Pedobacter ginsengisoli: one gene and its partner. The protein of the gene in region 1 binds, or shares a complex with, the protein of each later gene. Links are inferred from orthologs where the notes say so. Each region holds a gene or a part of one and is shown in the gene's direction. Other genes may lie near its edges.

The links.
Region 2: the proteins of pheS (region 1) and pheT are in contact, whole or in part, in a crystal structure (PDB 6P24), measured with the Escherichia coli proteins. The link is inferred for Pedobacter ginsengisoli from one-to-one orthologs.

The regions. Positions count from the first base shown.
Region 1 is NZ_CP024091.1:3,676,040-3,681,499, reverse strand. What follows is about bases 1,088-3,880. They hold pheS (phenylalanine--tRNA ligase subunit alpha), read left to right. Parts: upstream 1,088-1,861; coding sequence 1,862-2,899; downstream 2,900-3,880. Other genes in these bases: CPT03_RS15160 (TetR/AcrR family transcriptional regulator), read left to right, coding at 3,309-3,880; CPT03_RS15165 (hypothetical protein), read left to right, coding at 2,899-3,309; kbl (glycine C-acetyltransferase), read left to right, coding at 1,088-1,758. Also shown: CPT03_RS15180 (DUF5686 and carboxypeptidase regulatory-like domain-containing protein), read right to left, coding at 1-427; more of kbl, read left to right, coding at 571-1,087; more of CPT03_RS15160, read left to right, coding at 3,881-3,884; CPT03_RS15155 (phenylalanyl-tRNA synthetase subunit alpha), read left to right, coding at 3,966-4,076; 23S rRNA (uracil(1939)-C(5))-methyltransferase RlmD, read left to right, coding at 4,168-5,460.
Region 2 is NZ_CP024091.1:5,198,285-5,201,381, forward strand. It holds pheT (phenylalanine--tRNA ligase subunit beta), read left to right. Parts: upstream 1-397; coding sequence 398-2,797; downstream 2,798-3,097. Other genes in the region: radC (RadC family protein), read left to right, coding at 1-316; CPT03_RS22035 (hypothetical protein), read left to right, coding at 2,850-3,097.

The DNA.
Region 1 (5,460 bases):
TAATATATACATCTGCTTTATATGCCTTTACTTCGTTTAGATGAGACTTTCTTTTTTTTATGGCTTGCCTGATAATTTCGTAAGCCGGATCTTCAGCATTGCCATCTATTGTAACTCCGGCAAGAGTATAAGTTTCGGGTGTGATAACTACATCTTCTGTAAGGTTATCATTCATGGTGATTTCTTTTTCTAACGCTTTATAGCCAATAGCTTTATAGATAATGGTAAAAGAGCCTTTTTCTATATTTAGCGAATAAACACCATCAACATTGGCAGATGTTCCAATGGTTGTATTTTTTATGTAAACTGAGGCAAAAGGAACAGTTTGTCCTTCTGTATCTTTTATTGAACCACTAAGTTTAAGCTGCTGTGCTGATAGGCCAACAGTGCTTATTGAAAGAAATAGCGTTAAAAAAATATTCTTCATTAATTGGGTTTAAAGCTTAAATATCGGATTAGTTGTTAATACTAAACAGATTTTTTATGTTAAAGTTTGCAATGGCCCTCTAATTGCCTTACCAACACAAGATGATATTTTTATAACTTTGGTTGCACTAATTATTTTTAAATATGTACAAAACTTTAAAACCCGTTCTGGAACAAGAACTGGAGCAAATAGAAAAAGACGGTTTATTTAAACGTGAACGTATCATTGTAACCCCTCAGGGAGCTGATATTAAGATCAGCACTGGGCAAGAGGTGATTAACTTTTGTGCAAATAATTATTTGGGACTATCGTCTCATCCGGCTGTTATTGAAGCGGCAAAAAAAGCCATAGATAAACACGGTTACGGAATGTCGTCAGTACGCTTTATATGTGGTACCCAGGATATTCATAAAGAACTGGAGGCAAAGCTTTCTAAATTTTTAGGTACAGAGGATACAATTTTATATGCTGCTGCATTTGATGCTAACGGTGGTGTTTTTGAACCTCTGTTTAATGATCAGGATGCAATCATTTCTGATGAACTGAATCATGCTTCAATTATTGATGGTGTACGTTTGTGTAAGGCAAAGCGTTTCAGATATAAAAATGCTGATATGGCTGATCTTGAACAGCAATTAATTGCTGCTAAAGATGCCAGGCATCGTATTATTGTTACTGATGGTGCTTTTTCTATGGACGGAGTTGTTGCGCCATTAGATAAGATATGTGACCTGGCAGATAAATATGAGGCATTGGTAATGATAGATGAGTCGCATTGTACAGGCTTTATGGGGAAAACTGGACGTGGTACTCATGAGCATTTCAACGTGATGGATAGAATTGATATTATTACAGGTACTTTGGGTAAGGCACTTGGTGGTGCATCCGGAGGATTTACTTCCGGTAAGAAAGAAATTATTGATATGCTACGTCAAAGATCTCGTCCATATTTATTCTCCAATACACTTGCTCCTGCAATTACGGGCGCTTCTGTTGCGGTTTTAGATCTTTTAAGTGAAACAACTGATTTAAGAGATAAACTGGAAAGCAATACATCTTACTTCCGTACAAAAATGACTGAAGCTGGTTTTGATATTAAAGATGGCGTACACCCGATTGTTCCGGTTATGCTTTATGATGCTAAACTTGCCCAGGAATTTGCTGCAAAAATGCTTGAAGAAGGTATTTATGTAATTGGTTTCTATTATCCGGTGGTAGGACAAGGCAAGGCCAGAATTCGTGTGCAGTTGTCTGCAGCTCATGAGCAGCACCATTTAGATAAGGCTATTGCGGCATTTACTAAAGTTGGCAAGGCTTTAGGTGTAATATAAAAATAAGTGGCTGAGTCTATTTTCTTTATGGATTGATACTTCATGACGATTTTTGGACTCAGCCATTATAAATATATTGTATAAATAGCTGTATATTTGCGCCATGTTACAAGACAAGATAACACAGTATACCGCAGAAATAAATGCTTTCTCCACCGATAAAGCAGATGAATTAGAGCAATTCCGTATAAAATTCCTTGGTACTAAGGGAATTATCAAAGATATTTTTGATGAGTTTAAAGCCGTTTCACCAGAGGAAAAAAGAACTCTGGGGAAGGTTTTGAATGAATTTAAACAACTGGCAGAAACAAAATATCAGACACTTAAAGATCAGGGTGGGGTAGCAGAAGTTTCAACAGATGCCGGTATAGATTTAACCTTGCCCGGCGAAGGCTTTGAAGTTGGAGCCCGCCATCCTTTGGCATTGGTTAGAAGAGAAATTATAGAGATTTTTAATAAACTGGGTTTTATTGTAGCAGAAGGCCCGGAGATTGAGGATGACTGGCACAATTTCTCTGCCTTGAACTTTCCTGAAGAGCACCCGGCAAGAGATATGCAGGATACTTTCTTTATTAAAAAAGGAGGAGAAAAAGGGGACATCGCTTTGCGTACCCATACTTCATCTGTTCAGGTAAGGATGATGGAGGCTGGTAAGCCGCCATTCAGAGCAATTATGCCGGGTCGTGTGTATCGTAATGAGGCCATTTCGGCCAGGGCACATTGCTTTTTCCATCAGGTAGAAGGCTTGTATGTTGATGAGAATGTTTCATTTGCTGATTTAAAGCAAACCTTGTTCTATTTTGTTCAGGAACTTTATGGTGAAGGTACAAAAGTTCGTTTCCGCCCATCTTATTTCCCTTTTACAGAGCCATCAGCAGAAATGGATATTTCTTGTACAATCTGCAAAGGTGCAGGCTGTCAGATGTGTAAGTATAGTGGTTGGGTTGAGATTTTAGGTTGCGGTATGGTAGACCCTAATGTTTTGGAGAATTGCAGTATTGACAGTAAGAAATATAGTGGATTTGCATTTGGAATGGGTATTGAGCGCATTGCCAACCTAAAATTCGAAATTAAGGATCTGCGCTTGTTTTCTGAAAATGATGCCCGCTTTTTAAAGCAGTATAAAACATCATTAATATAATGATTAAAAAAATACTCGGAATATTTCTCTTGGTGATCACTTTTTGGGGATGTGGCAAAGAAAGTGAAATGATTCCGAATGTTTTTGTTGAATATAATATTACCGTTCAGGAATTTAAGATTAAGCAAAAGAACAATGTACTGCTGGTAGATAATCAGGGAGTTAAAGGCCTGATGATTGTAGCTATTGCTGGTGGGTATAGGGCTTTCGATAGGGCTAGTTCTGTAAATCCTCAGAATGGTGGATGTGCAGTTGTTCCGGATTCAACCGGAATTACAGCTACAGATCCTTGTACAGGAGCTAAATTTTTATTGTTAGATGGAACCCCTCAAAAGGCTCCGGCTGTACGCAATTTAAAATCTTATACTACGTCACTTCGTGGTGGCCTGACTATAAACGTAAGTAATTAATGGAACCAGAGAAAATAAAGGAAAGTATAATCAGGTCTGCAAAAGAACTATTCAGAAAGTACGGCTATCATAAAACAAGTGTTAATGAAATTGCCAGAAAAGCGAGAATAGCTAAAGCAACTATATACAAGTATTTTGAAAGTAAAGAGCAAATTCTGGATGCTATCCTGATGAATTATCTGGACCTGAACCTTCATGAAATTTTAAAAAATAAAGCTCAGTTTGCTGATGAGGAAGAACACCTTAAGGCGCTGGTAATGAAAACATGCAGGCTTACTTATACTGTTTGTAATGAATTTATAGGCTGGGATTTTGTTAGAGAAAATGCAAACTCTCAGGACTTTTTAAAACATCTATCTGATCAGTTAGAGTCCTTATTGCTTTCGGCTTATCTGGAACTTGATCATTTTAAGAATAACCCATCACGCAAAGAAGGCCTGGCATTTCTGTTAAAAGCAAGTAAAAGCATTGTTTTCTCTTTCGCATTTACATCCGTAAGCGACTCAGATGTACGTAAGAACTTTGTAAGTTTTCAGAAAGAACTTCTTCCATTCTTAGTTAAAGCGGCATTATAGTTTTCTTTACAAAACCTTAACGTATACCGTTTTGGTATCCGGTATAAAAACCTGTATATTTGATTTAATTGTCAATATATTATGAGTAAAGAGGTTTTGGAGATTTCTGTAATGGTTGATGAGAAGTTTGATATGAGCTTTAATCTGGTTGATGGCTTTTTTGGTTTAATCCTTAAAGTTTTTGGTAAGTAGAGTTTGATATTGAATTTTCTTTTCTCTGAAAGGTGTTTGATTACCTGATGGAGACGGGTATGTCTGAAATTTTATCTAATTTTGCGGCATAATGAGTAGAAATAGAAAAGCCGGAACAGTAACCATCATTCCTAATCTTAGTATTATTGATATTGCCGAAGAGGGCAAGGGGGTTGGTAAAGCAGATGAGTTAGTTGTTTTTGTTGATAAAGCCGTACCGGGCGATGTGGTTGATGTTCGCGTAGTAAAGAAAAAGAAAAATTTTGCTGAAGCAGTAATTGAAAACTTAAGCAAGGCTTCTGATTTAAGAGTTGATCCTTTTTGTGAGCACTTTGGTACTTGTGGTGGTTGTAAATGGCAGCACATGGGCTATGATGCTCAGTTGAAATTTAAACATAAAAATGTTGAGGCTGCTTTACAGCGCCTGGCAAAAATTGATACTTCTGCAATGGAGCCGATTTTAGGTTCTGCAAAAAATAAGTATTATCGCAATAAGCTTGAGTACACGTTTTCTAATAAGCGATGGTTGAACAAGCAGGATATGGCAGATAGACCGGAGGATTTAACAGGCCCAAATGAGGATTTGGAAATGAATGCCCTGGGTTTTCATGTGCCATTAAGGTTTGATAAGATTTTAGATATACAACATTGTTATTTACAGGCAGAGCCTTCTAATACTTTAAGAAATAGTGTTAGGGCATATGCTTTGGAAAATGGTCTGTCTTTTTATGATCTGCGTAATCATGAAGGTAATCTAAGGAACCTGATTATCCGTACTTCTTCGACAGGAGAGGTAATGGTGGTGGTTGTTTTTGCTTATGCAGAACAAGAGCAGGTAGATGGGTTGATGGAACATTTGAAATTAAACTTCCCTGAAATTACTTCATTACTTTATATCCTTAACCAGAAAAAGAATGATACTATTTTTGATCAGGATGTAATTACATACAATGGCCGAGATCATATTTTTGAGGAAATGGATGGCCTGAAGTTTAAAATTGGGGCAAAGTCTTTTTATCAGACCAATTCTGATCAGGCCCATGAATTATATAAAATAACTAAAGAGTTTGCAGGTTTTACCGGTAATGAGCTCGTTTATGATTTATATACTGGTGCAGGTACCATTGCTAATTTTGTTGCCAGAAGTGTAAAAGAGGTAGTGGGGATTGAGTATGTGCCAACGGCAATTGAAGATGCTAAGTTTAACTCTGACCTGAATAAAATAGAAAATACGATTTTCTATGCAGGTGATATGAAGGATATATTAACCAGAGAGTTTATTGCAAGTCATGGTAAACCTGATGTGGTGATTACAGATCCGCCAAGAGCTGGAATGCATGCAGATGTTGTGGAAAGGCTGCTTGAAATGGAAGCCGAAAAAATT
Region 2 (3,097 bases), 1.5 Mb from region 1 along the record:
AAACCATGAAGAGTTTTGGATACTGATCTTAAATCACGCAAATAGAGTAATCGGTAAGCAGCTGGTGAGCAAAGGAGGGCTGTCTGGTACTGTAGCTGACCCTAAAATTATTTTTAAAACTGCAATTGAGCATAATGCAGCTTTTATTATTCTTGCCCACAACCATCCTTCAGGAAATTTAAAGCCAAGCGTGCAGGATTTAAGCATTACCAGAAAGTTGGTTGAAGGAGGAAAGATGCTTGAATTACAGGTGTTAGACCATATCATTGTAACCGATAGGGCATATTATAGCTTTGGTGATGAGGGCTTAATCTGATAATGGTATTTCCCTTTTATCATTCCCCTTTAAAATATTATCTTTGCATTTTTCCCAGTATTTCATACTAGACACCAGATAATGAAAATATCATACAATTGGCTTAAACAATTCATACAAACTGATAAAACACCTCAGGAACTTTCTCTTATATTAACAAATATTGGGCTGGAAGTAGAAAGCTTAGAAACCGTACAGCCTGTTGCTGGTGGTTTAGCCGGATTGGTTATAGGTCATGTATTAACTTGTGTACAACACCCTAATGCAGATCGCCTTCGTGTAACAACAGTTGATGTTGGCGGACCTGATATTTTACAGATTGTATGTGGTGCTCCAAATGTAGCCCAGGGCCAAAAGGTTGTGGTGGCTACCGTTGGCACTACAGTTTATCCAAATGAAGGGGAGCCTTTTAAAATTAATAAATCAAAAATAAGAGGAGAGGTATCAGAGGGGATGATCTGTGCCGAGGACGAGATTGGTTTGGGGGTTTCTCATGACGGAATTCTTGTTTTACCGGCAGACACGACAATAGGTATTTCGGCTAAGGAATATTTTAAATTGGAAGATGATTACCTTTTTGAGATAGGTTTAACCCCTAACAGGGCCGATGCTGCCTCTCATTTAGGTGTAGCAAGAGATTTAGCTGCATATTTCCGTAGCAGTATTCAAATGCCTGATGTTTCTGGTTTTAAAACCAATAACGAAAATCTTAAGATCGAAGTTAAGGTTGAAGATACAAATGCTTGTCCGCGCTATAGCAGTGTTACCATAAGTGGTGTTACAGTTACAACATCGCCGGAGTGGCTTCAGGATAAATTAAAAGTAATTGGTATCAGACCAATCAATAACATAGTTGATATAACCAACTATGTTTTACACGATCTGGGTTTGCCACTTCATGCTTTTGATGCTGATCAGATAAAAGGGGCTAAAGTTTTTGTTAAGAAATGTGCTGAGGGAACACCTTTTGTAACGCTTGATGGAGTTGAACGTAAGCTTTCTGCAGACGATTTGATGATCTGTAATGCCGAAGAACCAATGTGTATAGCTGGAGTTTTTGGAGGTAAAAGTTCAGGAATAACTGAAGATACTAAAAATGTTTTCCTGGAAAGTGCTTATTTCGACTCTGTTTCTGTGCGTAAAACAGCTAAACGCCATGGCTTAAAAACGGATGCTTCGTTCAGGTATGAGCGAGGTGCTGATCCGGAGATAACAACCTTTGCTTTAAAACGTGCAGCATTGTTAATTCAGGAATTGGCAGGTGGCGAAATCGCTTCATCAGTTTCGGATATTTACGGTAATCCTATAAGGTCTTTTGATGTTGAGGTAAGCTATAAGAACATCAATAAATTAATAGGGGCCAATATTCCTGATGCAGAAATTAAAAGTATAATTACAGCATTAGGTATTGAAGTGGCTAAAGAAACGGCAGAAAGTTTGGAGCTTAAAGTACCTAGTTTTAAAGTTGATGTAACCCGGGAATGCGATATCACTGAAGAGGTTTTAAGAATTTACGGCTATAATAATATTGAGATACCTAGTAAAATAAATGCATCATTATCTTATGGTGCTAAGCCAGACAGAGAGCAAACGCAGCATGTTATTGCTGATATGTTAACTGCAAATGGCTTTTTAGAGATCTGGTGTAATTCATTAACTAAGGGCGCTTATTCAAAAGTTCCTGAAGAAGCAGTACAGATCTTAAATCCATTAAGTTCAGATTTAAATGTAATGCGTCAGGAATTATTGTTGCCTGCATTAGAGAGTGTCGCTTATAATCAGAACAGAAAAACTGCTGATATTAAATTTTATGAATTTGGTAAAACCTACCATTTAATAAATGATAAGTATGTAGAGCGCCCAAGGTTGTTAATTTTATTATCGGGTGCTAACCAATCTGAGCAATGGAACCATAAGGCCAATCCGGTAAGTTTCTATAATTTAAAAGCTGCAGTTGATGCAGTTATTGGTCGTCTTGGTATAACGAATTATCAAACCGAAGAGGTAAAGAATGAAAGTTTTGCTTTTGGTTTAAAATACTTTAGAGGTGATAAAGCAATTGTAACTTTTGGAGCTGTAACAGCTGCAGATAAAAAGAAGGCTGATATTGATAAGGATGTTTATTATGCCGATTTTGACTGGGCACAGCTTTTAGATATTGTAAAGAAAAATAGAATTATAAATAAAGAGGTTCCTAAGTACCCATCAGTAAGAAGGGATTTATCGATGCTGGTTGATACGAATGTAACTTTTGATGATTTAAAAGCTATTGCATTTAAAACGGAAAAGAAACTGATTAAGAATGTACAGGTGTTTGATGTATATGTAGGAGATAAATTACCTGCCGGAAAAAAATCTTATGCACTTAATTTTACCCTTCAGGATGAAGAGCAAACATTGACCGATAAACAGATTGATTCTGTTATGCAAAAGATTATATCTAACTTAGCGCAAACAGCAAAAGCAGAAATCAGAAAATAGGTAAGGATTTTCTGAAAAATGAAATTTTTAAATAAAAATCAACTTTAATAGCATGTCTTCTGTAGCAGATCAGTTAAATTCAGTATTGCAAAAAACAACTCGTTTAATAGAGCTTTGTAATGCTTTACAAGAAGAAAATGATTTATTAAAGCTTGAAAACCAGTCAGTAAAAGTTGCTCTTGATACATCAAAAAGCAAGAACGTAGAGCTCGAAGAAAAGTTAAGAGTTTTGAAACTTGCAAAAAGTATTGAAGGCACAAGTGAAAAGACACTTGATATAAAGCAAAAAATTAACGATTT